2 regions of the Cupriavidus sp. CP313 genome follow, and region 1 is predicted to be linked to the other one. Evidence: riboswitches for the same ligand, from Rfam matches in the RefSeq annotation. Region 1 holds a riboswitch; the other holds the start of a gene.
The links. A riboswitch is a leader RNA that binds a small molecule or an ion and turns the genes downstream of it on or off. The one in region 1 is predicted to bind glycine.
Positions count from the first base shown of each region.

Region 2: it holds a riboswitch for glycine, as region 1 does, so the genes downstream of both, ACW4E8_RS10630 (D-amino acid dehydrogenase) here and gcvT (glycine cleavage system aminomethyltransferase GcvT) in region 1, are expected to answer to the same signal.

Region 1 is NZ_JBSVZB010000019.1:105,492-120,885, forward strand. Features, by position in the region: gene ACW4E8_RS24355 (UvrD-helicase domain-containing protein) at 1-1,354, opposite strand, end outside; gene ACW4E8_RS24360 (glycine zipper 2TM domain-containing protein) at 1,637-1,864, shown strand; glycine riboswitch at 1,942-2,029, shown strand; glycine riboswitch at 2,051-2,176, shown strand; gene gcvT (glycine cleavage system aminomethyltransferase GcvT) at 2,275-3,402, shown strand; gene gcvH (glycine cleavage system protein GcvH) at 3,493-3,873, shown strand; gene gcvP (aminomethyl-transferring glycine dehydrogenase) at 3,991-6,921, shown strand; gene ACW4E8_RS24380 (L-serine ammonia-lyase) at 7,066-8,442, shown strand; gene ACW4E8_RS24385 (MBL fold metallo-hydrolase) at 8,498-9,235, shown strand; gene ACW4E8_RS24390 (OsmC family protein) at 9,263-9,736, shown strand; gene ACW4E8_RS24395 (alpha/beta hydrolase) at 9,747-10,604, shown strand; gene ACW4E8_RS24400 (YMGG-like glycine zipper-containing protein) at 10,742-11,233, shown strand; gene ACW4E8_RS24405 (YbdK family carboxylate-amine ligase) at 11,258-12,373, opposite strand; gene ACW4E8_RS24410 (cation:proton antiporter) at 12,373-13,599, opposite strand; gene ACW4E8_RS24415 (hypothetical protein) at 13,766-15,394, opposite strand, start outside.
Region 2 is NZ_JBSVZB010000006.1:44,062-59,455, reverse strand. Features, by position in the region: gene ACW4E8_RS10680 (DUF2894 domain-containing protein) at 1-514, shown strand, start outside; partial or broken gene ACW4E8_RS10675 (zinc-binding dehydrogenase) at 531-716, opposite strand; gene ACW4E8_RS10670 (LysR substrate-binding domain-containing protein) at 770-1,078, shown strand; gene ACW4E8_RS10665 (amidohydrolase family protein) at 1,101-1,955, opposite strand; gene ACW4E8_RS10660 (GntR family transcriptional regulator) at 2,081-2,830, shown strand; gene ACW4E8_RS10655 (tripartite tricarboxylate transporter substrate binding protein) at 2,856-3,836, shown strand; gene ACW4E8_RS10650 (Bug family tripartite tricarboxylate transporter substrate binding protein) at 3,898-4,887, shown strand; gene ACW4E8_RS10645 (TlpA family protein disulfide reductase) at 4,925-5,428, opposite strand; gene ACW4E8_RS10640 (sialidase family protein) at 5,425-6,648, opposite strand; gene ACW4E8_RS10635 (TonB-dependent receptor) at 6,674-9,001, opposite strand; glycine riboswitch at 9,158-9,256, shown strand; glycine riboswitch at 9,257-9,375, shown strand; gene ACW4E8_RS10630 (D-amino acid dehydrogenase) at 9,387-10,700, shown strand; gene ACW4E8_RS10625 (branched-chain amino acid ABC transporter permease) at 11,467-12,411, opposite strand; gene ACW4E8_RS10620 (branched-chain amino acid ABC transporter permease) at 12,483-13,367, opposite strand; gene ACW4E8_RS10615 (ABC transporter ATP-binding protein) at 13,378-14,103, opposite strand; gene ACW4E8_RS10610 (ABC transporter ATP-binding protein) at 14,125-14,898, opposite strand; gene ACW4E8_RS10605 (DUF2848 domain-containing protein) at 14,948-15,394, opposite strand, start outside.

The DNA of each region.
Region 1 (15,394 bases):
TGCCGCCCATCATCGCGGCCTCGAACAGCGACACCTTGGCCTGTCCCGCGAAGGTGCCCAGCACTTCCAGCGTGGTAGTGCCCACACCGCGGCGCGGCGTGGTGATGGCGCGGATAAAGGCGGGATCGTCGTCGGGGTTGGCAATCAGGCGCAGGTAGGCGCAGATGTCCTTGATCTCGGCCTTGTCGAAGAAGCTCTGGCCGCCCGACAGCACATAGGGAATCCGTTCGCGCCGCAGGATCTGCTCAAACAGCCGCGCCTGGTGGTTGCCGCGATACAGGATGGCGTAGTCGCGAAACTGCGCGCGGCGCTCGAACTTGTGCGCGGACAGGCGGAACACCACCGACTCGGCCTCGTGCTCCTCGTCGTTCATCGGGTGGATGGCGATGGGGTCACCCATGCCGTGCTCGCTCCACAGCTTCTTGTCGAACAGCTTGGGATTGTTGGCGATGACCGCGTTGGCCGCTTCCAGGATGCGCACGGTGGAGCGGTAGTTCTGCTCCAGCTTGATCACCTTCAGGTCCGGGAAATCGGTCTGCAGCCCGCGCAGGTTGTCCAGCGTGGCGCCGCGCCAGCCATAGATGGCCTGGTCGTCGTCGCCCACCGCGGTAAAGGCCGGCGCACGCAGGTGCGAGCCGCCCGCCAGCAGCTTGAGCAGCTGGTACTGGCAGGCGTTGGTGTCCTGGTATTCGTCGACCAGGAAGTAGCGCAGGCGGTTCTGCCACTTGAGTTGCACCGCTTCATTGCGCGCGAACAGCTCGGCCGGCAGGCGGATCAGGTCGTCGAAATCCACCGCCTGGTAGGCGTGCAGCGTCGCCACGTAGTTGCGGTAGACCAGCGCGGCCTGGTGCTCGTCGGCATTGGCGGCCTGCGCGATCGCTGCCTCCGGATCGACCATGCCGTTCTTCCACAGCGAGATCGTGCCCTGCACGCCGCGGATCAGCTTCTTGTCGGTGGTGCCCAGCTGCTCCTGGATCAGGCCGAAGCAGTCGTCCGAATCCATGATCGAGAACTGCGGCTTCAGGCCCACGTGCTCGGCCTCCATGCGCAGGATCTGCACCCCGAGCGAGTGGAAGGTACAGACCGTCAGCTGCTTGAGCGGGATGCGCTTGCCCTCGCGCGTGGTCTTGCCCTCCATCAGCTTGCCGATGCGCTCCTGCATCTCCTTGGCGGCCTTGTTGGTAAAGGTGACGGCGGCGATATGGCGCGGCTCGAAACCCTTGTCCTCGATCAGATGCGCGATCTTCTGCGTGATCACCCGGGTCTTGCCGGAGCCCGCCCCGGCCAGCACCAGGCAAGGGCCGTCCAGGTAGCGGACGGCTTCGGATTGGGCGGAGTTCAGGCCATGGGTCATGCGTGGGATGCGGTTGGAGGCAGGGAAATCAGCAGGAACAGCGGAAGGCCAGGCGGGACACGCCAGCACCCCAAAAACGGGCACGGCGGCAAAGCTGACGATGTTAACACGCTGGCCGCGGCAGGTCAGTCGGCGAAAACCGCGTTGACAGGGCCGGTTGTGTCACCGGCGTAACACTTCGTAAAGGCCGGAGCCAATCGCGCAACGCAACGCTCTAACTGGTATGTCCCCCGGCCTGCGCGGCGGGGGTGACATGCTTGAATCATCACATCGGAGCCAATAATGAAAACCCTGCAGACTTTGACCAAGGTGACCCTGATCGGCGCGACCGTTGCGGCCTTTGCCGGTTGCGCGGACATGACCCCGAAGCAGCGTAATACCGCCATTGGCGCGGGCGCGGGCGCCGTGGGCGGCGCCATCCTCACCGACGGCAGTGCGCTGGGTACGCTGGGTGGCGCGGCCGTGGGCGGCGTGATCGGTAACGTTGTCACCGACGACAAGAAGAAGTAAGCCGGACCGCCGCAGCGACAGGTACGGCAGGCTCCCCTGGCCGGTTTGACAAAGGCCGGGGCCTCCCGTACATTGCGCGCATCCGACCGGGAGAGCGCGCATCGCCTGCGCCGCCGAAGGGGTATCACCCGAAAACTCTCAGGCACCACGGACCGATCGGATCGGCATGCAATATGCACACGATGCATGCCGCACTCTGGAGAGCGGCACCCGCCATTCGTGGCGAGCGTGCCCACCGAAGGGGCGCACGAGGACGGGGTCCGGCAGGATCCGCCTTGTAATCTCTCAGGTATCGAGGACAGAGGGGTCATCCGCCGCAGCGGATTGCTACGCCACATTCAGGCGCGGCGAGCGTTGCGGCGGATGGCCCTTTTTTGTTTTCGCCAACCGAGATTGCCCCCGAGGATTCCATGACGCTCCAGGCCACGCCCCTCAACGCCATCCACCGCGCCCTCGGCGCCCGCATGGTTGATTTCGGCGGTTGGGACATGCCGGTCAACTACGGCTCCCAGATCGAAGAACACAATGCCGTGCGCACCGACGCCGGCATGTTCGACGTGTCGCACATGTGCGTGGTCGACCTCACCGGCGCCAATACCCGCAGCTTCCTGCGCGGCCTGCTGGCCAACAATGTCGACAAGCTGCAGACCCCGGGCAAGGCGCTCTACTCCTGCATGCTGGACGAGAAAGGCGGCGTGATCGACGACCTGATCGTCTACTTCTTTGCCGAAGACCGCTTCCGCCTGGTCGTCAACGCCAGCACCGCGCTGGGCGACATCGAATGGATCCGCGCGCGCAATGCCGCTACCGGCAGCGATGTGACCATCACGCCGCGCCGTGAGGATGTTGCGCCTGCAGGCGTGCAGCCTCTGGCGATCGTCGCCGTGCAGGGGCCCAACGCCCGTACCAAGGTGTGGAGCACCTTCCCCTCGACCCAGCCTTCGGACGCGCTCAAGCCCTTCAACGCCGCCGTGGTCCAGGACCCGGCCATCGGCGAGATCATGGTGGCGCGCACCGGCTACACCGGCGAAGACGGCTTCGAACTGGTGGTGCCGGCCGAAAACGTAGCCGCCGTCTGGGAAAAGCTGAACGCCGCCGGCGTGCGCCCGGCGGGCCTGGGCGCGCGCGACACGCTGCGCCTGGAAGCCGGCATGAACCTGTATGGCCAGGACATGGATATCAACACCTCGCCGCTGGATGCGGGCCTGGCCTGGACGGTGGACCTGCAGAGCGAGCGCGACTTCACCGGCAAGGCGGCACTGGCCGCGGCCGGTTCGCGCCAGCAATTCCTCGGCCTGATCCTGCGTGACAAAGGCGGCGTCCTGCGCGCCCACCAGAAAGTGATCACCCCGGCCGGTGACGGTGAAATCACCAGCGGCACCTTCAGCCCGTCGCTGTCTCAGTCCATCGCCTTTGCCCGCCTGCCGAAGGATGTCGCCGTGGGCGATACCGTGCAGGTGGAGATCCGCGACCGCAAACTCAACGCGACTGTGGTTAAACTGCCGTTTGTGCGTAATGGCAAGGCACTCGTGAGCTGAGGCTCATACCAACGGTCGCCCTCGCCTGCCGGCAGCTTCGCCGGGCAGGCATCACCCAACAAGAAACAGATCTGAATCCGGAGAACCTCCATGAATTTCCCCGCTGACCTCAAGTACACCGAGTCGCATGAGTGGGTACGCGTCGAAGCCGACGGCACGCTCACCATCGGCATCACCGACCACGCGCAGGACGCGCTGGGCGACATCGTCTTCCTGGAACTGCCCGAAGTGGGCAAGTCGGTTGGTGCCGGCGACGCGCTGGCAGTGGTGGAATCGGTGAAGGCCGCTTCCGACATCTACGCCCCGGTGGCCGGCGAAGTGATCGCCGTCAACGAGGCCGCCACGGCCGCCCCGGAGAGCGTCAACGCCGACGCCTTCGACGCGTGGCTGTTCAAGCTCAAGCCGGCCAACGGCGACGACGTCAACGGCCTGATGTCGGCCGACGCCTACAAGGCCAGCGTCGGCGCCTGACGCCGGCGGCGCCGGTCCCTGCCGCCTACGGGCGGACTGGCGGACCGGCCCCTGCAGACAGACGCGCGCCGTCCCGGCTGACCACCGGCCGGCGCGCACCCCACGAGGTTCTTGCCAATGAACGCCCCGCTTCCCATGAACGCCGCCCAAGTGAACCGGCCCACGCTGGCCGAACTGGAGGCGCGCGACGCCTTCGCCGCCCGCCATATCGGCCCCGATACCCCCGAGCAGCAGCACATGCTGAAGGTGCTTGGCTATGACAGCCGCGCCGCGCTGATCGACGCCGTCATCCCCGACGCCATCCGCCGCCGCGACGGCATGCCGATGGGCGAGTTCACCGAGCCGCTCAGCGAGGAAGCCGCGCTGGCAAGGCTGCGCGGCCTGGCAGGCAGGAACAAGGTGCTGAAGAGCTTTATCGGCCAGGGCTACTACAACACCGTCACGCCCGGCGTCATCCTGCGCAATATCTTCGAGAACCCGGCCTGGTACACCGCCTACACGCCTTACCAGCCGGAAATCTCGCAGGGCCGCCTGGAAGCGATGCTGAACTTCCAGCAGATGGTCACCGACCTGACCGGGCTGGATATCGCCAATGCGTCGATGCTGGATGAAGGCACTGCTGCAGCCGAAGCCATGACGCTGCTGCAGCGCGTGAACAAGCACGATTCGAACACCTTCTATGTGGCCGACGACGTGCTGCCGCAGACGCTGGAAGTGGTACGCACGCGCGCGCTGCCGATGGGCATCGAAGTCAAGGTCGGCCCCGCCGCCGATGCCGCCGCGGCCAACGCCTTCGGCGTGCTGCTGCAGTACCCGGGCGTGAATGGCGACGTCAACGACTACCGCGCCATCGCCGATGCCGTGCACGCCGCCGGCGGCCTGGTGGTGGCTGCCGCCGACCTGCTGGCGCTGACCCTGATTGCCGCACCCGGCGAATGGGGTGCCGACGTGGCCGTGGGCAACTCGCAGCGCTTCGGCGTGCCGCTGGGCTTCGGCGGCCCGCACGCCGGCTATATGGCGGTGAAGGACGCATTCAAGCGCTCGATGCCGGGCCGCCTGGTCGGCGTGACCATCGATGCGCAGGGCAACAAGGCCTATCGCCTGGCCCTGCAGACGCGTGAGCAGCATATCCGCCGCGAGAAGGCCACCTCGAACATCTGTACCGCGCAGGTGCTGCTGGCCGTGATGGCCTCGATGTATGCCGTCTACCATGGCCCGCAGGGCCTGAAGCGCATCGCGCAGCGCGTGCACCGCCTGGCCGCGACGCTGGCCGCCGGCCTGCAGGCACTGGGCTTCGCGCGCACCAACGCCAGCTTCTTCGACACGCTGACGCTGGAAACCGGCTTCAACACCGATGCGATCCATGCCGCAGCCACCGCGCGCGGCATCAACCTGCGCCATATCAGCGCCACGCGCGTCGGCATCTCGCTGGACGAGACCGCCACCCGCGCCGACGTGGTCGCGCTGTGGGAAGTCTTCACGCAAGGCAAGCCGCTGCCCGCCGAACTGGACTTCGACAAGCTCGAGGCCGTCGCGCAGGACGCCTTCCCGGCGGCGCTGGCACGCGCCAGCGAATACCTGACCCACCCGGTCTTCAACACGCACCACGCCGAGCACGAAATGCTGCGCTACCTGCGCATGCTGGCCGACAAGGACCTGGCGCTGGACCGCACCATGATCCCGCTGGGCTCGTGCACGATGAAGCTGAACGCCACCAGCGAGATGATCCCGGTGACGTGGCCCGAGTTCAGCCAGATCCACCCGTTCGCGCCGCTGGACCAGACCGTGGGCTACCGCGAGATGATTGACCAGCTCGAGGCCATGCTGTGCGCCGCCACCGGCTACGCCGCGGTCAGCCTGCAGCCCAACGCCGGCTCGCAGGGCGAGTACGCCGGCCTGCTGATCATCCACGCCTACCATGCCAGCCGTGGCGAAAGCCATCGCGACATCTGCCTGATCCCGTCGTCGGCGCACGGCACCAACCCGGCGTCGGCGCAGATGGCCGGCATGAAGGTGGTGGTGGTGGCCTGCGACGAGAACGGCAACGTTGACCTGCAAGACCTGGCGAAGAAGGCCGAGCAGCACAGCAGGAACCTGGCGGCGATCATGATCACCTACCCGTCCACGCACGGCGTGTTCGAGCAGGGCGTGCAGCAGATCTGCGAGATCGTGCACCAGCATGGCGGCCAGGTCTACGTGGACGGCGCCAACATGAACGCGATGGTCGGCACCGCCGCGCCGGGCCAGTTCGGCGGCGACGTGTCGCACCTGAACCTGCACAAGACTTTCTGCATCCCGCACGGCGGCGGCGGCCCGGGCGTGGGCCCGGTCGCGGTCGGTGCGCACCTGGCGGACTTCCTGCCCAACCAGGACAGCGTGGGCTACCGCCGCGACGACCGCGGCATCGGCGGCGTGTCGGCGGCACCGTTCGGCTCGGCCAGCATCCTACCGATCTCATGGATGTATATCGCGATGATGGGCTCGGCCGGCCTCACCGCCGCCACCGAGAATGCGATCCTGGCGGCCAACTACGTGGCCAAGCGCCTGGCGCCGTACTACCCGGTGCTGTACACGGGCCAGCACGACCTGGTCGCGCACGAGTGCATCCTGGACCTGCGCCCGCTGCAGAAGGACACCGGCATCAGCAATGAAGACGTGGCCAAGCGCCTGATGGACTACGGCTTCCACGCCCCGACCATGAGCTTCCCGGTGCCGGGCACGCTGATGATCGAGCCGACCGAGAGCGAGGCGCTGCACGAGCTGGACCGCTTTATCGATGCGATGATCGCGATCCGCCAGGAAATCGGCCGCGTCGCCGACGGCACCTTCGACCGCGACGACAACCCGCTCAAGCACGCGCCGCACACCGCCGCGGTCGTGACCGCCGACGAGTGGACCCACAAGTACACGCGCGAGGAAGCCGCTTACCCGGTGGCATCGCTGCGCACGCAGAAGTACTGGCCGCCGGTCGGCCGTGCCGATAACGTGTACGGTGACCGCAACCTGTTCTGCGCCTGCGTGCCGGTCAGCGATTACGTGGTGGACTGAGGCGTAGCGCCGCCGCAGCCGCGGCGGCCCGCCAACGAACTATGCTCGAGATGACGGGCATCGCGATGTCGTGGTGCCCGTCGCAGCCACGCCAACCCACCAAAAAGAGCCTCTTCAGGGCCATCCCATTGCTGGAGACATTCCGTGGCAGTCAGCGTCTTTGATCTGTTCAAGGTGGGCATCGGCCCGTCGAGCTCGCATACCGTGGGCCCGATGCGCGCGGCCCTGATGTTTGCGCAGGGGCTTGAGCGCGACGGCCTGCTGCCGCAGGTAGCCAGCGTGCGCGTGGAGTTGTACGGCTCGCTGGGCGCCACCGGCAAGGGCCACGGCACCGACAAGGGCGTGATCCTCGGCCTGATGGGCGAGGCCCCCGACACCATCGATCCCGATTCGATCGACACGCGCCTGGCCGCGCTGCGCGCGAGCCGCGAGCTGTCCTTGCTGGGCCAGCATATCGTGCGCTTCGTCGAGAAGGAGCACATCGCCTTCTACCGGCGCGAGGCCATGGCCGAGCACCCCAACGGCATGAAGTTCCATGCCTTCGACGCCAGCGGCGCATCGCTGCGCGAGGCGCGCTACCTGTCTGTCGGCGGCGGCTTCGTCGTGACCGCGGGCGCACCCAACACGCAGGTGCTCAATGCCGCGCAGCAGCTGCCACACCCGTTCCGCAGCGGCAAGGACATGCTGGAGATGGCCACCGCCAGCGGCAAGAGCATCGCGCGGCTGATGATGGAGAACGAGCTGACCTGGCGCAGCGAGGTGGAAGTCACCAGCGGCCTGCTGCATATCTGGGATGTGATGCAGGCGTGCGTCGCGCGCGGCTGCCGCACCGACGGCGAGCTGCCGGGGCCGTTCAGGGTCAAGCGCCGTGCGCCCGAACTGTTCCGCAGCCTGACCGAGCGCGCCGAGCGCACCCTGTCCGACCCGCTCTCGGTGATGGACTGGGTCAACCTGTACGCCATTGCCGTCAACGAAGAGAACGCCGCCGGCGGGCGCGTGGTCACCGCGCCGACCAATGGCGCGGCGGGCATTATCCCGGCGGTGCTGCACTACTACGACCGCTTCGTGCCCGGCGCCAACCAGCAGGGCGTGGTCGACTTCCTGCTGACCGCGGGCGCGATCGGCCTGCTGTACAAGCTCAATGCGTCGATCTCCGGCGCCGAAGTCGGCTGCCAGGGCGAGGTCGGCGTGGCCTGCTCGATGGCGGCCGGCGCGCTCGCCGCGGTGACGGGCGGAAGCCCCGCGCAGGTGGAGAACGCGGCCGAGATCGGCATGGAGCACAACCTCGGGCTGACCTGCGACCCGGTTGGCGGGCTGGTGCAGATCCCGTGTATCGAGCGCAACGCAATGGCCTCGGTCAAGGCGGTCAACGCGGCGCGCATGGCCTTGCGCGGCGACGGCACGCACTACGTGTCGCTCGATTCGGTGATCAAGACCATGCGCGAGACCGGCGCCGACATGAAGACCAAGTACAAGGAGACCGCGCGCGGCGGGCTGGCGGTGAATATCGTGGAATGCTAGGGGCAGCGCGGCGTATCATGGCGGCGTTCCCCGAACGAAAAACAAGAGGGCAGCCATGCAGACCTTCCACCAGCTGTTCGACGAGACCTCGTCCACCTTCACCTACCTGCTGATCGACGCCGCCACCGGGGACGCGCTGCTGATCGATCCGGTCGACCACCAGCTGGAACGCGACCTGGCGCTGCTGAATTCCACCGGCGCGCGGCTGGCCTGGGTCATCGAAACCCATGCCCATGCCGACCACATCACCTCGGCCGGCCACCTTGCGCTGCAGACCGGCGCGCACACTGCGGCGCCGTCCGGCTGCGATATCAAGCCCGCCCAGAAGCAGCTGATCGACGGCGATACTGTCGCCTTCGGCAAGCAGGTGCTGCGCGCCATCCATACACCCGGGCATACTGCCGGCAGCATGAGCTACCTGTGGGAAGAGCCCACGCCCGACGGCATGGTACGCCGCGTCTTCACCGGCGATGCCCTGCTGATCGACGGCTGCGGCCGCACCGACTTCCAGTCGGGCGACGCCGGCACGCTCTACGACAGCCTGACCAGGAAGCTGTTTGCGCTGCCCGACGACACGCAGGTCTATCCGGCCCACGACTACAAGGGCCGTACCTCGTCCACCATCGGCCAGGAGCGCGCCCACAACAGCCGCGTCGCCGGCCGCACGCGCGAAGAGTTCATCGAGATGATGCGCAACCTGAACCTGCCGCGCCCGAAGCTGATCGATGTCGCCGTGCCGGCCAACCAGCGCCTGGGCCTGCGCGACGGTGAAAGCGTGCCGCACGGCGCCTGAGGTTTTCCTAACGTTAGGAGTCTTTGCATGTCCACATACACCGCAGAGGTCCTGTGGCACCGCGACGGGCAGGATTTCGCCGGCAACCGCTACAGCCGCAGGCATGTGCTGCGCTTTGACGGCGGAGCGGAAGTCCCGGGATCGTCGTCGCCCCATGTGGTGCCATTGCCGATGTCGGATGCGAGCGCAGTCGATCCGGAGGAGATGTTTATCGCCTCGCTGTCGAGCTGCCACATGCTGTGGTTCTTGTCGCTGGCGGCGAAGCAACGCTTCGTCGTCGACCGCTACCTCGATGCGGCCACTGGTGTGATGGCAAAGAACGCGGACGGGCAGATGGCGATGACCGTGGTGACGCTGCGCCCGCAGGTGACGTTTGGCGGCGAGCGCGAGCCCACGCGCGAAGCGCTCGATGCCCTGCACCACGCCGCGCATGACGCCTGCTTTATCGCCAACTCGGTCAGGACCGAGGTGCGCTGCGAACCGGTGTTCGCCGGCGCGTAGCCGCCTTGCCATGGCTGCCATCATTCCGGCACCGGCACTGCTGGTGTCGCCGCGGACCACGCCGGTTCGGCACGGCCTGCTGCGCTGGCTGGCCGCCGGTTTAGTCCTGCTTGCAGGGGCCTTCATGCTGCAGGATCACTTCCTCTACTTCCCCGACAAGGCGACGGTCGATGACATGGTCGCGCCCGGGCTGCGCGCCTGGCCGGGGCCGCAGGACTTTCGCGGACTGGTAGCCGAGCCGGCCGGATCCGCGCGTGCCACCGCCATGGTCTTTCACGGCAACGCCGGTCACGCCGGGCATCGCGACTACTACGCCAGCGCGCTGACGAAGCTGGGCCTTCGCGTGATCCTGGCCGAGTATCCGGCGTACGGACCGCGCACGGGCGCGCTCGGCGAGCGCAGCTTCGTGGATGACGCGGAGCAATCCATTGCGCTGGCCCGGCGCCAGTTCGGCGGCCCACTGCTGCTGATCGGCGAGTCGCTGGGCGCGGGCGTGGCCGCAGCGGCCGCGGCGCGCCAGCGAGAGAGCGTCGCCGGCGTGCTGCTGATCACGCCGTGGGACAAGCTTGCGCATATTGCCTCGCATCACTATCCCTGGCTGCCGGCCGGCTGGGTGCTGCGCGACCGCTACGACAGCGCGGCCAACCTGGAAGGCTTCGGCCGCCCGGTGATGGTCGCGGTCGCCGAACGCGACACCATCGTGCCGGCACGCTTCGGCCAGGCGCTCTATGCGTCGCTGGGCGAACCCCGGCGGCTGGCGGTGATCGACGGCGCCGGGCATAACGACTGGACCGGGCATGTCGATACGGCCTGGTGGCAGGAAGCGGTCGCGTTCCTGCTGTCCCCGCCACCAACCACAAACAAATAACATCAGGCCGTCAAAACGCTGATTTGACTTACCCCTGCAGGCCGCAAATACTGACCTTCACAGAACGGCGCGCCACTTGTGCACCGGGCGGTGCATCCAGCGTTACGTACGCCGACACCCGTTGGGGGAACACCATCATGAAGCAATGCCAGCCTCGCAAGCTATACAGCTGCCTCGGCGCACTGGCCGCGGCCATCGTGCTGATCCCGGCCCAGGCCATGGCGCAGAACAAGCCTATGGCCTATCCGGCCAAGGGCCAGAGCCAGCAACAGCAGGCCAGCGACGACGGTGCATGCTACAGCTGGGCCAAGCAGCAGACCGGCGTGGATCCGGCACAGGCCGCCAACGCCCCGCCGCCGGCCCAGGCGCAGAGCGGCCAGCGGGTGCGGGGTGCCGCGGGCGGCGCCGCGGCGGGTGCTGTGGTGGGCGCGATTGCAGGCGATGCCGGCAAGGGTGCGGCGGTCGGCGCTGCAGCGGGTACGGTGGGGGGCGGCGTGGCGCACCGGCAGTCGCGGCGGCAGGCGGACGCCGCGAACCAGCAGGCGGCGGCCAATACCAGCCAGGCGATGGGCTCGTACTACCAGGCCTGGGGCGCCTGCATGCAGGGGCGCGGCTACAGCGTCAAATAAGACAGAGGGCAGCCCGGCGCAGGCTCAGGAAGCCCACCGGTCACACGCCTTGCGCACCGTTTCACGCTGGCTGCGCGCATCGGCATCGACCTGGCGCAGCCACTCGGCATCGCCGTCGCGACGCTCGGCCAGCGCGCGGATATTGGCCAGCGCCTCCAGCGAGCCGAGTGCCTCGGCGTGCGGCACCAGCGCGTCGCAGATCGACAGGATATGGTCGGCGATCGGCATGCGCGTCAGTTCGTTGGGATGCACGTACTCCCCCTCCAGCCCGAAACGGCAGGCCTGGAAGCGGTTGAAGGTGTACACCAGGTAATCGTCTTCCTGCGGCATGAAGGGGCGCGACAGCAGCAGGTAGCGCGCCAGCATCTGGATATAGGCGGCGATATCGCAGGCGCGCTGCACCGTCAGCGGCGTGTCCATCACGCGGACCTCGATGGTGCCGAACTCCGGCTTGGGCCGGATATCCCAGTAGAAGTCCTTCATGCTCTCGATCACGCCGGTATTGCGCATCTTCTCGAAATACGCGGTGAAGGCGTCCCACGTCAGCAGGAACGGCGCACGCCCGCTCATCGGGAAGGCCGCGACCGAATTCAGCCGCGCCGAGGCAAAGCCGGTATCCACGCCCTGCACATAGGGCGAGGATGCCGCCAGCGCCACAAAGTGCGGGACGTAGCGGCCGATGGCGTGCAGCAAAAACAGCGATTCGTCGGCGCTGGGGCAGCCGATATGCACATGCTGGCCGAACACGGTGAACTGCTTGGCCAGGTAGCCGTACAGCTCGGAGATGTACTGGTAGCGCGGCGAATCCGAGATGGTGCGGTCGGCCCACTGCTGGAACGGGTGGGTGCCGCCGCCGGCAATGCCCAGGTTCAGCGAGCGCGAGGCTGCCACCATCAGGTCGCGCATCACGCTCAGTTCTTCCAGCGCCTGCTGGTAGCTGTGGCAGATCCCCGTGCTGATCTCGATCATCGACGGACTGATCTCCGGCTTGATGTCGCCGGCATGCTCGGCGCCCTTGAGCGCGCGCAGCAGGTCGGGCGCGAACGGGGCCAGGTCATAGTCATGCCGGTTGACCAGCTGCAGCTCCAGCTCCACGCCGAAGGTCAGCGCCTCTGAGTGCTTGAACGGTTCGAGCGACATCAGCGCCCTCCTCCATTGGCCCGGATGTCGACGCGGACTTCGCCTGCGTAGCGCAGCGCCCAGGCCGCGATCACCGGACCGAAAAGTTGTTCGATGGCCAGCGCGCACAGGATGATGGCCGCCAGCGGCTGGCCGGTTCCCGGGTAAAGGCGCGCGACGTCATGCATCAGCAGGTAGGCCAGGCCCGACATCGGCGCCAGCGCCAGCCCCAGCGCCATGCACTGGCGCAGACTCAGGCCCGAGAACGAGCCCAGCGATACCACTCCCGCCAGCTTGGCCACATGGCGCAGCACCACCAGCACGATGGCGTAGACGCCACCCACGGCCCAGTCCTGTGCCGTCAGCGGCAGCCCCAGCGACACCACCATCACGATGATCAGCAGGCTGCCTGCACTGCCGAAATGCGGCGGCCACACATGCGGCTGGTTGTCCTGGTGCTTGAACACGACACCGGCCAGCATCAGCGTCAGCGGCATTGACAATTTTAGTACCCGGGTCAGCGCCAGCGTGAACAGCACCAGGCCCACCAGCACCAGGAAGCTGTAGTGGTCGTCGGCCGACATGCGGTCATAGATGGCATGGCCGAGCTTGCCCACCACCCACGCCAGCAGGCACGAGCCCACCAGCAGGTACAGCGGATGCAGCAGCGCTGCGCCCAGGTTGCCGTATTCCGAATGCAGCCAGCCGGTGGCGACCTGCACGATGGCGGCGGCGTAGATGCTGTTGAGCGCAGCCATCGCCATCAGGCGCTCGGTGACCTGGCCGTCGGCGCGCAACTCATTTTTGAGCTGCAGCACGATGGTGGGCGAGGTGCTGACCGCGATGCCGCCGGCCAGGATCGCCACGCCGGGCGAGGCGCCGATCCATTGCAGCACCGCCGCCACCAGGCCCCAGGTCAGCAGGCTTTCAAAGGCACTGGTCAGCAGCAGCCAGCGGTTGGCGCGCAGCCAGGTCAGCGAGAGGCGATGCCCGAGTTCGAACAAGGCCAGCGCCAGCGCCATATCGATCAGGATACGGGTCTGGTTGATCATGTTCTCGTCGACGATGCCGCGCCCCAGCATGCCGGCGCAAAGCCCCGCCGCGGCATACCCGACGATGCGCGGGCAGCGCAGCCAGCGCCGGCTCAGCTCACCGGCCAGGCCGGCGCCGACCAGCGCCAGCCCGACCCAGAACAGGCCGCCGGGCGCGAGCGGGAGGCTTGGAAAAAGTTGGCTCAGTCCATTCATGGCGACATGGTAATGTAAGCACTTCACAATCCATGTCAGTGATTGTCCGACACCGCACAAAACACGCGCACAACTTCTGTCATCTGTATGTAAAAAACGCCATCTCCAGATGGCGTTTTTTACATACCTTACACATCCAGACCGCTCGCGGGTCCGGAGCGACGTTTCAGACGCCCCAGACTTTCCACATCGGCCGGGTTGCCTTCAGCGCGGCCTCCACCTGTGCGTACAAAGTGCGCGTCGAGGCCTGCGCGGCCCCGCGGGCACGGGCCTTCTCGAAATACCCCAGCGCGGTTTCACGCTGGTCCAGGCCAAGCGCCGACTGCACGGCACGCAGGTACACCTCGGCATCCCAGTCGTCACGCACGGCGAAGGCGGCAACAAAGTCGGCCAGCGCGGCATCGTGGCGCCGCGCTGCGTTGTGGACAAGCCCGCGCTGCACGCGCGGGCCGGCCTGGTCCAGCGGATCGCCCTCGGTCAGCGCCACCGCCTGCTCGAACAGCGGCAGCGCGCGCTCGGGCTCGCCCACGTCGCGCCAGACCTGGCCGAAGCGGTTGTACAGCCAGGCGTCCTCCACCAGCAGCGCGCGGCGCTGCTGGGCCTCGATCTCGGCCAGGGCATCGGTGCGGTCGTGCTCGTCCATGCCGGCCACCTGCGCCTGCAGCAGCGCGGCAAAGTGCGCGCGCGCGTGCGCCATCGGGTGCGCGGCCTCGCTGCGGGCTTCCACCGGCAGCGCGTCCAGGCGGGCATCCATGTGCATCATCGCGGCACGCGCGGCCTCGGTCGGCTCGGCGCCGCCCATGGCCTTCCAGGCCGCGATCATGCGGCTGAAGGCCCAGGTCACGTCGGCCGGGTTGCGCTCCAGCGGGTAGCGGTTGAGCACCTCGCCGGCCAGCTCGGCCACCTTCTGGTGCTGGCCCGCGTCGGCGTGGCAGTCGAGCAGGTCGATCCAGTGGTCGATGAACTCGCTGGCGGCCATGCCCTGCTGGTGCAGCGCGATGCGCTCGTCCACGTGCGCGGCGTCGGCCGGCAGGCTGCGCGACAGCAGCCGGCACAGCAGCGAATAGACGTGCGGGTCAGCATTGCCGCCGTGCCCCGCGGCATCGCCCTGGCCGGTGGCGAAGTACTGGTCGAAGCGCGCCACGCCGGCACGGCCGGCCTGCACCAGCACCGGCCGCAGCGCGGCCTCGGCGGCCGGCACCTCGTCGATGAACTCGCCCAGCGCCATGGCGGCGCGGTAGTAGCCGGCACCGTCGTCGGACTGGTCAGTCAGCGTGAAGCGCAGCCACGGCTCGCGATCGGCCGGCTGGGTGCTGTCGGCGTGCTGCGCCAGCTGGTGGCGCCAGGCCAGTTCGCGTACCTGGCTCTGCGGGTCGGGTACCTGGCGCAGGTAGACCGCCAGGTCGTCCAGTGCCCCTTGGACGTCGCCCACGCCGTGGCGCAGCGGTGCACGCAGGCGGCGCGCGTCGGGGTGGTCAGGGTGCTCGGCCAGCACACGGGCGGCCTGGTCGGCGGCTACGGTGTCACCGGCTGCGGGATCGAGCGCCAGCAGATGCGGGTTGTCCAGCGCCACGCGGCCCAGGCAGACGCGCATCAGCGGCTCCACCGGCACGCCGGCGGCCTCGGCCCGGGCGATGTAGTCCGTCACCAGCGGTGCGATGTCGTCGGCGCCCAGGTCGGGATTGCGGACCATCAGGTCATGCCAGTAGCGTGCCGCGGCGGCCATGTCGCCCATGCGCAGGGCGGCCAGGCCGGCGTGGAAATGCGCGGCCCATTCGCCCGTCAGCAGGCCGCT
Region 2 (15,394 bases), on a different contig from region 1:
GTATGCCGCCATCGTGCAGCGGTACACAGGCCAGGATAGTGATGCTGCCGATGGTGCCGCGCCATCCACGCCAACATCCAGCCCAATAGCCAGCGCGCTTGGCACACTCGTGCACGACATCACCGCGCGCGCCAGGCCCGCCGTCGCGGTCGCCTCGAACGATGCCCGATCGCACACGCCGGTGCCGGCACACGCACCCCAGTCCGACGCGCCGCTGGTCGATGCCCTGGCCGACTACTTCCGCGAGACCTGGGCCAGGGTCAGCGTCGAGCAGCACTTCCGCCTGTCGCTGGAACGCGTGCCGGAGAATGCCGGGCCGCTCAATACCGACCATCTCGTGCATCGTTCGCTGTCCCTGATGCGCGAGACGTCGCCGGAATACCTGCGGCATTTCCTGTCTTATGTCGAGGGCATGTCCTGGCTGGAGCAGTTGGGCGCAGCGGCAGCGGCCGAAAAAGAAGCGGCGCGCGCCGCCGCGGCCAAAAAGAGCGTGCGCGGCAAGGCTCGCAAATAGCAGTCCGGCCCGCGCCTCAGCGCAGCCGCAGCACCACCTTACCGAAGGCCCCGCGTTCCAGGTGGTCGAGCGCCGCAGGCAAGTCCCCAAAGTCATACTCGCGCTCGATCACCGGGCGCAGCGCCAGCCAGTCCACGGCACGCACCAGGTCCTGCAGCGCGCGCCGGTGCGACACGCCGATCCCCTGCACGGTCACGCGGCCATGCCGACCTGGCCTCGCACCGCTGCCTCGTCTACATGCATGGCGGCGAGTCCGTGCCCTGGTCACTGGCCGGTCCCGACGGCAATATCGCGCGGCCGGAGCTGGCTCACCACCTCGGCTTTGACGATATCGACACCATCGCCGCGGCGGCCGTACGTGGCGCGGGCCTGGTCAATGTCCCCTTGTGGCTGGTGCGGGAGCCGCTGGACCAGGGCACGCTGGTGCGCGTACTGCCGCAAGCCTCGGTGATCCGGACCCCGCTGCACCTGGTGTGGCCGCGCACCCGCTTCCTGCCGCACAAGCTGAGGGTGACGATCGATTTGCTGGTGGAGGCGATTCCCGGGGTGCTGGCGCTGGATTGACGCCGGCGGCGCAAGTCGCCCGCTATCCCTTCACCGCAAACCCGTACAACGCTGCGGCGTTCCGCCACCGGAGCGCAGCGGACAAGGCCGCGCCGGCCTCCTCGCTGTCACCGGGCGCCCCTTGTCCCGGCCATGCGGCAAGCATCCGGCACTCGTCGACCCGAGCCGGCGCCTCGTGATTGGTCCATGGCCAGTCGCTGCCCCACAGTATGCGGTCATCGCCCACGACTTCGCGCCATCTCTGCGCAAGCCCGTGCCAGTCCTGAGGGGATGCAAGCCGGTATGGCGCGCTGATCTTCACCCAGACCTGGCGGCGCGCGCGCACGGCAGAGGCCACGTCGAAGATCGAATCCGCGGTTCCTGCGGGGCCGGGCCGGCCAAAGTGATCAAGCACGACCGGCGCGCCGGTATCGCCAAGGGCCGCGTCAAGCTGCGCCAGCACCATGGCGCCATCGCCGTTGCTGGTATGGAGTTCGACATGCCAGCCCAGCCCGGCGATCCGGGAGAACAGCCCTCGCCATGACGCAGTGGCGATGCGCTGCCAGTCCGGATCGCCATACAGGTTCAGGCGGATGCCCCGCACGCCGGCGCCGTGCAATGTGGCCAGTTCCTGGTCCGTCACTTCCGGGTCGACCACCGCAACGCCGCGCAAGCGCCCGGGCATTGCCTGCAGCGCGGCCAGCAGCGCCGAATTGTCGGTGCCGAGAAAGCTGGTCTGCACCACTACCCCATACAGGTCTCCCAGCTCTGCAAGCCGGGCGTGCCAGCCCTTCAGGTCGGCGGCATAGGGCGGCCGGTAGCGGGCCGATGGCGTGGCCGGTCCGGCATCGAAGACGTGGAAGTGGGTATCCACCAGCGGCAAAGCGCACTTGCTCATCAGTCAGCCCCTCAGTGGCGCGTCTCAGTGGCGCGGGTATATCCGGATATGGCATCCGAACCCGCGTCAGTATTCTAGTCCTCTAGAGGACATCGACATTGACATCAATTTAGCACGGGTTCGGCATGCCAGACAACGCGCTGCTCCAGACCACGACCACCGCCGCGGGCCTGAGCCGCTACGGCCAGATCGCGGCAGAACTGCAGGTAAAGATCGTTTCCGGCGCGTGGACGCCCGGCAGCGCCATCCCTGCGGAAGGCGCGCTGGCCAAGGAATTCGGCATTGCGCTGGGCACCATCCGGCAGGCCATCGCCGTGCTGGTCCAGCAGGGCCTGCTGGAGCGCGTGCAGGGCAAGGGCACCTTTGTGCGCAAGGGACTGAGCGGGGCCAGCCTGATGCGGTTTTTCCGCTTCGGCGGCGCCGATGGCGCGCCGGCGGTGCCGCGCTCGGAAATCCTGTCGTGCCGCGCCGTGCGCCTGGACAAGGCCATGGCAACCCGCTTCGGGCTGCCGACCGGCGCGCGCGGGCTGGCGATCTCGCGCCGCCGCTGGCTGGAAGACACGCCCCGGCTGCTGGAATCGATCTGGCTGCCGCTGCCGCGCTGCGAGGCCCTGCAGCAGATCCCGCCGGTGCAATGGGGCGACCTGCTCTACCCGCTGCTGGGCAGCGCCTGCGGCATCACGGTCCATCGCGCCGTGGACGAAGTGACCTTCCGCACGCTGGCAGCAGACGAGGCCGCCTTGCTGGACTTGCCGGATGCGCACCCGTGCGCGGTCGTGACCCGGCATGCCTTCGACCTGGGCGGCAACTGCATCGAATACCGGCTGACGCGGGGCGACGCCTTTGCCTTTCGCTATACCGCGGACGTCCGCTGACGGACCGCGCCGAGGAGACAGACCCATGCACGTACGCCACGCGATCGCCGCCACGATCGCTGCCATGATCGCCACCACCACGCTGGCGCAGGCCGCCGACACCGCAGCTGCCTGGCCGGCACGCCCCGTCACGATCGTGGTGACGTATCCGCCGGGCGGCGGCGCGGACCTGATGGCACGGCTGATCGCCCCGGGTCTCGGGCGCGAGCTGGGCCAGACCGTCGTCGTCGAGAACCGCCCGGGTGCCGGCGGGCAGATCGGTGCCGCCTATGTCGCCAAGGCGGCACCGGACGGCTACACGATGATGGTCGATGCCTCCTCTTATGCGGTGAATCCCAGCCTCTATCCGCGCCTGCCCTACGATCCGGACAAGGCCTTCCGGCCGGTCGGCGTGCTGGCGCGCTATCCCAATGTGCTGGTGGCCACGGCGGGCTTTCCCGCCAGCAAGGTCAGCGACGTCCTGGCCATGGCCAGGCAAAAACCAGGCTCGGTCGCCTTTGCGTCCTCGGGCAATGGCTCGGCGCAGCATCTGGCCGGCGTGCTGTTCGAGCAGCGCGCGGGGGTCGATCTCCTGCATGTGCCCTACAAGGGCGGCGGCCCGGCCATGACCGATGTCATCGCCGGCCAAGTGCCGCTGTTCTTTGCCAACGTGGCTTCGAGCCTGCAGCACATCAAGGCCGGCAAGCTGAAGCCGCTGGCGGTGACCAGCCATGCCCGCACCCAGGCATTGCCGTCCGTGCCCACCATGCAGGAAGCCGGCGTGGCGAGCTACGAGGTCTATGAATGGAATGCGGCCTTCCTGCCCGCCGCAACGCCGGACCCGATCGCAGCGAAGCTCGCTGACGCCCTGCAGAAAGTCATGACCAGCCCCGAGATCCGGCAACGCGTGGCCGAGCTGGGCGGCGAGGTCGTGGCTGCGCCGCCCGCACAGGCACGGCAATTCATCGACGGGCAGACCCGGCTATGGGCCAAGGTCATCCGGGACGGCAACATCAAGCCCGAATAGCACCCACCAGCACCGCCCCTGCCCCACCACGGCCCAGCTACAGAACTTTCAGGAGACAAGCATGACCCCGATAAATCCCCTTCGACGCCATCTGCTCAAGACCACCGCCGCGCTAGGCGCGTGCGCGCTGGCGCCAACGCTCGCGCGTGCCCAGGCCTGGCCGGCCAAACCGATCCGGCTGGTGGTGCCGTTCGCACCGGGCGGCAGCTCGGAGATCGTGGCGCGCTCCACCGCGGCGGAGCTGACCAAGCTGCTCGGCGTGTCAGTGTTCGTCGAGAACAAGCCCGGCGCGGCCGGCAATATCGCGATGGGCGAAGTCGCGCGCGCCGATGACAACCACACGCTGATCCTCGGCCATATCGGCACGCTGGCGGTCAATCCCTTTATCTTCCCGAAACTGCCCTACGACCCCGTCAAGGACTTCCGCGCGATCTCGCTGCTGTCGAAGGTGCCGAGCCTGTATGTGGTCCACCCCGACGTGCCCGCGAAGAACCTGAAGGAGTTCGTGGCGCTGGCCAAGAGCAAACCAGGCAAGCTGAACTACGGTTCGGCCGGCAACGGCAGCGCCGGCCACCTGGCCTTTGAATACCTGAAGGCCGCGACCGGCACCTTCATCACCCATGTGCCGTATCGTGGCAGCGGCCCGCAGATCACCGACCTGCTGTCGGGGCGGCTGGACGCGGCCGCCGTCGGCGCGCCCGCGATCATCCAGTTCATCAAGGCCGGCAAGTTGCGCTGCATCGCCACCGGCACGACCCAGCGCATTCCCCAGCTGCCTGATGTGCCAACGGTTGCCGAACAAGGCTATCCCGGCTTCGAAATGACGCAGTGGTATGGCCTGCTGGCGCCGGCATCTCTGCCCCAGGCGGCCGCCGACAAGCTGGCGGACGCCACCGTGAAAGCAGTGAAGAGCAAGTCGTCGGTCGAGCGCCTGAGCGCCGATGCGGCGATTGTCGTGGGCGACACGCCGGCGGAGTTCGCGCGTTTTATCGCGCAGGAGCAACAGCGCTGGAAGCCGATCATTGCGCGCGCGGGCATCAAGCCCGACTAAGCGGACAGCCGCTGGGCCGGATCACCCCGGTCCAGCCTCAGCCGGCGATGCCAGCCCAGCGCAGGTGCTTGCCCCAGTCCGCGTCGCTGATCACGCCGGACACGCCCTGCCGCTGGCCATCGGCGCGATAGAAGTACGTGCGCGGCATCTCGCCCATCCAGTCCGGGTCGACCGCATAGCGCAGCCGCTCCTGCGGCTCGTGCCCGAATACCCACGCGTTGCGCGTGAGCCTGACGCGCTGGAGCAGTTGCTGCACCTGTGGCAGCGCGTCGGGGTTGTCCGTCGCCAGCGTGACGACGCGCAGGTCCGGATGCTTCGTACGCAGCTTGTCGATGGCGTCGAAGTTGCGCTTGCAATAGATGCAGTCGAGCGACCACACCACCAGGACAAAGGGCTTGCCCTGCTGGCTGGCTGCCAGCTGGGTGGCGCTGGCCGATGCGAACACAGCGACGCGGTCGGCCGGTTGACTGCCGGCATTGGCGGCAGTCATCGCCAGGGTCAGCACGGCAGCGGCGAGCAGCTTGCGGCGGGATAGCATCATGCGCCCTCCTTGCCCAGCGGGAACACCTGGAAGCCCTCGGCCTCGGTACGCCACAGCACGTAGGCGCGGCCGGCATGCTGCAGCAGGTGCGGTTGGTCCGAGTCGCGTTCTGTGCCGGCCAGCTTGCGCGTCTGCCAGGTCTTGCCGCCGTCTTGCGACAACATCGCTGACAGGCGTGTCTGCTGGCCGTCGAACGATTTCCAGGCCACCGCGATCTCGTTGTCGTTCAGCGCGACGATATCGGCATGCTGCGCGCGCGGGTCATCCAGCGGGCGCTGTGCCTGCAGCTTGCCGTCCTTCCAGCGCCCCACCGAGACCGTGGGCTTGCCTTCGCGCACGTTGAACCAGACCATATGCACTGTGCCATCGGGCGCCACCGAAGCGCCGGGGCCGTGGTGCGGGCAGGCGTCGATGCGCCAGTCGTCGAAGGTGGCGCGCTGCATCGGCGTGGCCTTGCCGTTGGTGCCCAGCAGCGCCAGCGCGTGGTCGCGCGCGTTGGGCGGGAACACATGGCGCCACAGCGCCAGCATCTTGCCGTCGGGCGTGGGCGACAGCGCGATGCGGCAGCATTCGCACGACTGGTCGGCGATCTTGTAGTCGCCCTGGAAGGTCTTGCCCTGGTCGGCCGAGACCGCGTAGTAGACCGCGGCGCCGGCATACGGCTGCTTGCGCGCCTCGGCGGCAACCACGTCGCGCTTGTCGATCCAGCTGACAAAGACGCGCCCGGCGTTGTCCACCGCGATGGCGTCGAAGCGGTGCGCGATCTGGTCGCGGTTGGCATGCACCGTCAGCGGTTCGGCGAAGGATTTGCCGCCGTCGGTGGAACGCGCAAAGCGGATAAAGCCGGTCCACGGCGTGGGCAGCGGCTGGGTCCAGGTGACGAAGATCTCGCCGTCGCGCCCGGTGGCGACCTTGGGCCGGCTTTCATGATCGGCGGCGACTGCTTCCGGCGTGCTGTTGACATGCTGCGCCGGCCCGAAGCTGCGGCCATGATCGCTCGACGCCCGCACGGCAACATAGGGGCCGTCCTTGTAGGCGATCCACAGTTTGCCGTCCCGATCGAAGGCGGCGCCGGTGCCCAGCTCGCTCATCTTTGCGGCCTTGGCCTGCCCGCCGTGGCCGCTGTGATCGCCGTGCGTTTGCGCGGTCGCGGCCAGCGCGGCACAGGCCATCATCAGCCCGGCAACGATCAAGCGGAAACCGGGGCGAACGCCTTGCATGGTTGTGGTCAGCCTGTTCACGTGCTCAGAAGGAGAGTTTCGCCTCGGCGTAGAACGTCCGGCCCGGATACGGGTGGTAGACGTAGTAGCGCTGGTCGGTGAGGTTGTCGATGCCAAGCCCGAGGCGCACGTTCTTCGCGGGCCTGTACGTCACCTTGACGTCAAAGGTCAGGAAGCTGCTGGTGCCGCCGAAGGTGTCGGGATTGACGTCGGAATTGTCGAGCGTATTGTACTGCCGCCCCGAATAGGTCATGGCCAGCGTGCCGGCCCAGGCCGGCGTGATGCGATAGGTGCCCATCAGGTTGGCGCGCCACTTGGGGATGCGGTAGAAATACTTGCCCACCGAGGCCGGGTTGTTGGCGTTCTCAAGCGTCTTCGAATGGTTGTAGGCCCCGCTGGCCGACAGGTCGAAGCCGCTGACGAAGACATCGCGCGCGTCATAGGCCAGCTCGATGCCGCGGGTGCGCACGCGGTCGACGTTCTGGAAACTGGTGACGGTCGGGAATACCGTGGTGTTGGTCTGGCTGACCAGGGCATCGCGGATATCGTCCTCATACACCGAGACCCGGAAGTACGACGAATCCACTGTACGCTCGAAGGTCAGGTCCTTCGAGAACGATCGCTCGGGCCGCAGGTTGGGATCGTTGTTGATCAGCGCGGTCCCGGTGATGCGGCCCTGGAACAGCTCGCTGACAGTCGGGTAGCGATAGGCCTGGCCCAGCGACAAGCGGCCCAGCCAGTCCTGCCCGAAGGCCTTCTCCAGCGCCAGCTTGGGCGACCAGTTGGATTCGCTGCGCACCGGGTAGCCGATATCCACGCCGGGCTGGCTGCGGCTGCCGTCATAGGCGCGCCAGTGTTCGTAGCGCACGCCGGGGATCAGCTTCCAGTCCTCGGCGAAGTACCAGGCGTCCTGCGCATAGAGCGCCTGGGTCTCGGTCTTGCCGGCAAAGGCGTTGTTGAAGGCGGTGATGGTGGCCGCCTGCCAGTCCGAGGTGTTGTAGGTGGTGTTGCTCAGCCGGTAGTTGTCGTAGTGATAGCCGAACGTGACCCAGTGCCCGCCCTGCAGCTGCTGCGGGCGGTAGTCGGCCTTCAGGTCGAGCGTGCGCCAGCCGGTGCCGTCACCATAGGTCACCGTGCCCGGCCCGCTGCCGACGGTGTTGGCGCTGCGGCTGATGTCCTTGCTGACGTCGAACAGCGACGCCACGCCCGAGAAATTCCAGCCGGTCTCGTTGCGCGTGCGCAGCGACAGACCATAGAGCCAGCGCGCGTCCTCGCCGTTGCTCGGGGCAAAGGCGTTGGCGGGAATCACATAGCGATAGCCGCCGATATTCACATTACCGCTCGACACCGCATTGCCATTGGCATCGCGCAGGTAGCTGCCCGTGGCGCTGGAGCGGTCCTGTTGCCAGTAGGCGGCAGTGAACTGCGCCTGCAGGGTATTGGTGATGTCGTAGCCGAGCTTGAGCTTGAGCTGGTCCTGCACCGTGTGCGTGACGCCCTCGCTGTTCACGCCCATCACCACGCGGTCGCGGCCGGTCTGGTCCTGGTCGAAGTAGGCGCCGGTGACCGGCTTGTCGGCAGAAGTGGCGCGGGCTGTGGAGCGCGCCGCGGTATAGAAGCTCAGCGGCTGGCTCTTGCTGTCCTGCCGGTCCACGCTGACCAGCCACGAGAACGGGCCGACGCGGTCGCCCACATAGGCGTTGGCGTGGACTCCGTTGAAGTTGTCGTGCGTGCCATACAGGCTGAAGCGCTGCGTGAACAGCTGCACGCTGGCATCGCCCTCGAACTTCTCCGGCGTGCGCGTGGTGATCAGCACCGTCGCGCCCAGCGAGTTGCCGGGATACAGCGCCGAATACGGGCCGTACAGCACGTCCATGCGCTCGATTTCGGCGCTGTTGACCAGCGACCAGCGCGGCGGGAAGCTGAAGTCCGAACCCAGCAGGTTGGACAGCAGCAGGCCGTCCGCATAGACCAGCCCGCGCGCCGACTGGCGCGAACTGGTGCTGCGCACCGAGATGATCGAGTTCATATCGCCGATGAAGCGCTTGCGTACGGCGAGGTTGGGCGCGTATTTGAGGGCGTCTTCCGTGTTCACCACATTGAAGTCGGCCATGCGGCGGCTGCTGATGCCGTAGGCCGGCGAGGGCGTGTTGGGCGCTATGGCCGGCGTCTCGCCGCGCTCCGACTTGGCCGAGACCACCACCTCCTGCAGCGGCTCGGGCGCGTCCACCACCTGGGCGGCGGCGACGGCGGGGCCCATCAGTACCGCCGAAACGGCCAGTGCAATGCGATTTTTCTTCACTGGAAAACCTTGTTGTCGTCTTTTTTGGCTCACCCCACCTGAGCGCAGCATACGGCGCTTCTCCCCGAGAGCGAGCGCTGACATTTTATGGGGCACAGGGACGCAGGCCGATGCGACATAGCGACGCGGGCGGCAGGCCGCCTAAGCGTTAACCCGCATATCCAACGTCGAGCCTTGTCACTACATTGCCCCGATTGGCCTCAAGCCAATGTGATGCAGGGAGAGACTGTCGCGGCGCCCGCCGCGGACAGCGCCGAAGGAGCAACCGCCCCGGAAACTCTCAGGCAAAAGGACCGGCATCACCAGTCAGTGCACTCTGAAGAATGCCGGACGCTATCGTCCGCCGGCATACCGAAGGAGCAAGCGCGCCCCGCCCTGGCGGCCGGGTGTCGTGAATCTCTCAGGTCCAGAACAGAGGGGGCGTCCGCCACGCATATTGCGTCCGGGCTCCCACCATCGACGTTCCTGGAACCTGCAGATCATGAAATCAATCGCTGTCATCGGCGGTGGCATCACGGGTGTCACCACGGCCTACGCGCTGGCCCGGCGCGGATTCTCCGTCACGCTGTTCGAACGGCACCGCTATGCCGCCATGGAGACCTCGTTCGCCAATGGCGGACAGCTATCGGCCTCCAACGCCGAGGTCTGGACCCACTGGTCGACCATCGTCAAGGGCATGAAGTGGATGCTGCGCAACGACGCCCCGCTGCTGGTCAATCCCCGGCCGAGCTGGCACAAGCTGTCGTGGTTCGCCGAGTTCATCGCCGCGATCCCCCACTACCGCCGCAACACCATCGAGACCGCGCGCCTGGCCATCGCCGCGCGCGAGCACCTGTTCGCCTGGGCGGCGCAGGAAGGCATTGATTTCGACCTGAAGAAGGAAGGCATCCTCCATATCTACCGCGACAAGGCCGGCTTCGAGCAGGCCGGCCGGGTCTCGGCGCTGCTGGCGCAGGGCGGGCTGGAGCGGCGCGCCGTGACGCCCGAGGAGATGCGCGCGATCGAGCCGACGCTGGCCGGGTCGTACTACGGCGGCTACTTCACCGAGAGCGATTCCACCGGCGACATCCACAAGTTCACCAGCGGCCTGGCCGCGGCCATCGATCGGCTGGGCGTGCGCTGCCTGTACGGCCAGGACGTGCGGGCGGTGAAGACCGACGGCAGGCGCGCCACCGTGACCGTGCAGGACGGCGCCGACACGGCCAGCTCCACCTTCGACGGCGCCGTGATCTGCGCCGGCACCGCCAGCCGCGCGCTGGCCGCGGGGCTGGGCGACCGCGTCAACATCTATCCGGTCAAGGGCTATTCGATCACGGTCAACCTGACCGACGAAGCCAGCCGCGCCGCAGCACCGGTGGTGAGCCTGCTCGACGACGAAACCAAGCTGGTCACCAGCCGCCTGGGCGACGACCGCTTCCGCGTGGCCGGCACCGCCGAGTTCAACGGCTACAACCGCGATATCCGCGCCGACCGCATCCGCCCGCTGGTGGAATGGGTGCAGCAGTGCTTCCCCGGCGTCAGCACGCGCAGCGTGGTGCCTTGGGCCGGGCTGCGGCCGATGATGCCGGATATGCTGCCGCGCGTGGGGCGCGGGAGGGCGGCATGCATCTTCTACAACACTGGGCATGGGCACCTGGGGTGGACTTTGTCGGCGGTGACGGCGGATATGGTGGCGGGGGTCGTTGACCAGCATCTCGGCGCGAAGGTGGCAGTCGCGCCGCGTGCGTCGCTGGCATTGGCCAAGGCCTGAGCCTGGGTGCGGGGGTGTCTTCTCCCCTCTCCCATTTGTGGGATAGGGGCCACCGTGCTCGAACAGCGCCGCGCCATGATGGAAGCATGGGGCGGCGCATGTATAGGCTTGAAAAATAGTGGATGTGATGCCCTATCTTCGCCCGGATGAATATCCAAGCCATCCACCAATTAATGAGGCTGCGACCATAGACACGAACCAGCCAACAAAGAACAGATTCGCTGCATGCTGATTCGTGTCGAACAAACTTCCTGTCCCGCGCAAAACTACAACGCCGAAGAGATATAACCCGCCCCAAGCAGCAAGCGTAGCCAGGACAGCGCCCGTAATAGCGCCGATGACTGCTCTCAGTTTCTTCATATTACGGGGAAGAAAATAATTGTCTTCGAGTTGCGAAAAATCTTCTTGGTTTTCGTGTCTTGCATCATTGATCCTCGGTCGGAAATAGCTTGCTTTCCGAATGCCATTGAGCCGAAATCGGCGGTGGGGATCAATCAGACATGGCCTAAATTTTGGGATGATTCTTCAAAAAGATTTGCATGCCGGCCGGGCGGCCTGAAGCCTATTGTTCACGGGACGACCGCGACCGGCCTCCTGGTTGTGGAGCGCTCGGTGCGGCAGCCGCACGCTCGGCCTGCGCCCGGCTGCGCGAGCGGCGTGCGGGCTTCCAGCCCCATCCTGTAGGCCGCGTCGAGTGAGACATGCCCTCTCCCCCGGCCCCTCCCGTAAGCGCGAGAGGGGAGAAACCCCATGGACGGTTTTCGACTCACCCGGGGCGTCGCCCCAGACTGCCCACGATCCCCTTGCGGAAGGTCAGCACACACACGATGAAGATGATGCCCGTCACCATCGACACCGATTCACCGAGCCCGTTGAACCAGTCGATGCCCGTCACGGCCGCAAGGTAGCTGCCCAGTTCGCCCAGCTTGTTCTCCAGCGCGATCACAACAAACGCGCCGACGATCGGGCCGGTGAGTGTGCCGAGCCCCCCTAGCAGCGTCATCAGGATCACCATGCCGGACATCGACCAGTGCACGTCAGTCAGCGTCTCGAAGCCCAGCACCAGCGCCTTGACCGAGCCGGCCAGCCCCGACAGCGCCGCCGACAGCACGAAGGCGGTCAGCTTGACGCGGTCGACGTCATAGCCCAGCGAGATCGCGCGCGGCTCGTTCTCCTTGATCGCCTTCAGGATCTGGCCGAACGGCGAATGCACCGTGCGCACGATCAGCGCAAAGGCGGCGACGATGATCGCCAGCGCCACGTAATACAGCGTCAGGTCGTCCGACAGCGGCAGCACCCCGAACAGCTTGCCGCGCGGAATGCCCTGCAGGCCGTCCTCGCCGCCGGTGAACGGCGCCTGCAGGCAGATAAAGAACAGCATCTGCGCCAGCGCCAGCGTGATCATCGAGAAGTAGATGCCCTGCCGGCGGATGGCCAGCGAGCCCACCACATAGCCGATCAGCGCGCCCGCAGCGGTACCCAGGATCAGGCCGATTTCCGGGGTCACGCCCCAGACCTTCATGGCATGGCCGGCGGCATAGCCAGCGCCGCCGAAGAAGGCCGCGTGGCCGAACGACAGCAACCCGGTATAGCCGATCAGCAGGTTGAAGGCGCACGCGAACAGCGCGAAGCACAGCACCTTGAGCACGAACACCGGATACGCACCGGCCAGCGGCGCGGCCAGCAGGCACACCAGCACCACGCCGTACATCACCTGCTTTGGCAGGCGCCCCGCCACCTGCTGCTGCCGCATGCCGATTGCGGCGATAGATTGTCCGCTCATCACTTCTCCTTTCCGAACAGCCCTGCCGGGCGCAACAACAGCACCACCACCATGATGACGAAGACAACGGTGGAAGATGCTTCCGGATACAACACCTTGGCCAGCCCTTCGATCACGCCCAGCCCCAGCCCGGTCAGGATCGCGCCCATGATCGAGCCCATGCCGCCGATCACCACCACCGCGAACACGACGATGATCAGGTTCTGACCCATCAGCGGCGACACCTGCATGACCGGCGCCGCCAGCACCCCGGCAAACGCGGCCAGCGCCACGCCGAAGCCGTAGGTCAGCGTCACCATCCGCGGCACGTTGACGCCGAACGCCTCGACCACCTTGGCGTTCTCAGTGCCGGCGCGCAGGTAGGCGCCCAGCTTGGTCTTCTCGATCACGTACCAGGTGGCAAAGCACGCCGTCAGCGACGCCATCACGACCCACACGCGGTAATTGGGCAAGCGCATGAAGCCGAGGTCGGAGGCGCCCTGCAGCGCCTCGGGCGGTGCATAGGGCAGCCCGGACACGCCATAGACCGAGCGGAAGATGCCTTCGATCACCAGCGTGATGCCCAGTGTCAGCAGCAGGCCGTAGATATGGTCGAGCTTGTAGATCCAGCGCAGCATGGTCTTCTCGATCACCACGCCCAGCGCGGCCACCACCAGCGGCGACAGCAGCAGCATCGCCCAGTAGCTGAGCCCCGCATAGGTCATGCCGGCGCACGCCAGCACCGCACCCAGCATGAAGAGCGCACCGTGCGCGAAGTTGATGACGTTCAGCAGCCCGAAGATCACCGCCAGGCCCAGGCTCAGCATGGCGTAGAAGGCGCCGTTGACGAGCCCGAGCAACAACTGCGACAGCAGCGCCGGGAGCGGGATTTCAAACAGATTCATGAGTCGCTCCTTATACGCCCAGCAGTTCATGCAGCACCGGCATCCTGGCCTGCAGCTCACTGGCCGCGAAGCGCTCGACGATGCTGCCGTGCTCCATCACGTAGAAGCGGTCCGCCAGCGGCGCGGCAAAGCGGAAGTTCTGCTCCACCATCACCACCGTGTACCCCTTCTGCTTGAGCATCAGGATCATGCGCGCAAGCGCCTGCACGATCACCGGTGCCAACCCTTCCGAGATTTCATCGAGCAGCAGCAGGTTCGCGCCGGTGCGCAGGATGCGCCCGACCGCCAGCATCTGCTGCTCGCCGCCGGAAAGACGCGTGCCCTGGCTCTGGCGGCGCTCCTTCAGGTTCGGGAACATCTCGTAGAGTTCGGTCTCGCTCATGCCCTTGCTGGTGTCGGCGCCCTTCAGCACCGGCGGCAGCATCAGGTTTTCTTCGCATGAGAGGCTGGAGAAGATCGCCCGCTCCTCGGGGCAATAGCCAATGCCGTAGTGCGCGATCTTGTGCGTGGGCAGGCCGATGGTCTCGTGGCCATTGACCTTGATCGAGCCCTTGCGCGCGCCGGTCAGTCCCATGATCGCGCGCAGCGTGGTGGTGCGGCCAGCGCCGTTGCGGCCCAGCAGCGTGACCACTTCGCCGCGGTTCACGGTCAGGTCCACGCCATGCAGGATGTGCGATTCGCCGTACCAGGCGTGCAGGTCCTTGATCTCGAGCGCGGGTGTGTTGGATGTCGTCATGTGTCGTTCCCCCGGGCCGTCTCAGTGCGCGCCCTGCAGTTCCGCGTCGACGGTGCCCATGTAGGCCTCCATCACGCGCGGATCCTTGGACACTTCCGCATACGGGCCTTCGGCCAGGATCGCGCCACGCTGCAGCACGGTGATCTTGTCGGCGATCGACGAGACCACGCTCATGTTGTGCTCCACCATCAGGATGGTGCGGCCCGCCGAGACCTTCCTGATCAGCTGCGTGACGCGGTCCACGTCTTCATGGCCCATGCCCTGCGTGGGTTCATCGAGTAGCATCAGCTCGGGCTCCATCGCCAGCGTGGTGGCAATCTCCAGCGCGCGCTTGCGGCCGTACGGCAGGTTCACCGTCAGCGTCTGCGCGAACTCGGTCAGGCCGACCTGTTCGAGCAGCTCCATGGCGCGGTCATTGAGCACGTCCAGCGAGCGCTCGCTGCGCCAGAACTGGTACGCCGTGCCAAGTTGCCGCTGCAGCCCGATGCGCACGTTTTCCATCACCGTCAGGTGCGGGAACACCGCCGAGATCTGGAACGAACGGATCACGCCGCGCCGCGCGATCTGCGCGGGCTTTTCACGGGTGATGTCGATGCCGTTGAAAAGGATGGTGCCGGTGGTCGGCTCCAGGAACTTGGTGAGCAGGTTGAAGCAAGTCGTCTTGCCGGCGCCGTTAGGGCCGATCAACGCATGGATCGACCCGCGGCGCACCTGTAGGTTGACGTCGCTCACCGCGGTAAAACCGCGGAAGGCCTTGCCGAGGTTGCGGGTCTCTAGTATCAGGTCGTGGTGCATGGCCGTGACTCCGTGGCGCTGCCTTGTCGGTTGGGATGGCGCGGCATGCTCAGCCCGCCACGGGCAGCGCAGCGACCGCGTACGCGTGGCGCAGCGTGCGCCCCAGCACCGGGTCTTCCAGCTCGATCTCGAAGCGATCGGCCGGGCGGATGCCGCCGATCGCGGGCAGCGTTCCGCACAGCATGGCCGAGCCTTCGCCAAAGTCGCCGCCATGCCCGCTGAAGCGCTGCAGCAGGTCCGCCGGGGAGCGCATGGCGGTCACCGGGCCTTCCTGGTACAGCACACGCTCGCCGTCGATGGTGGCGTAGGAGCGCAGCACCAGCTGGTCCCAGTGGCCTTCCACCTCGGAAAGGCGCCACAAGGCCGACGCACAGGGCTTCTCGCACATCTGCTTGGACACGGTGATGCCGTAGGTCTCGGCTTCGCGGTCGGTATGGTCAGAGGCAATGCCCACCAGGATGTCATCGCCGTCACGGACCAGCAGGAACTCGGCTTC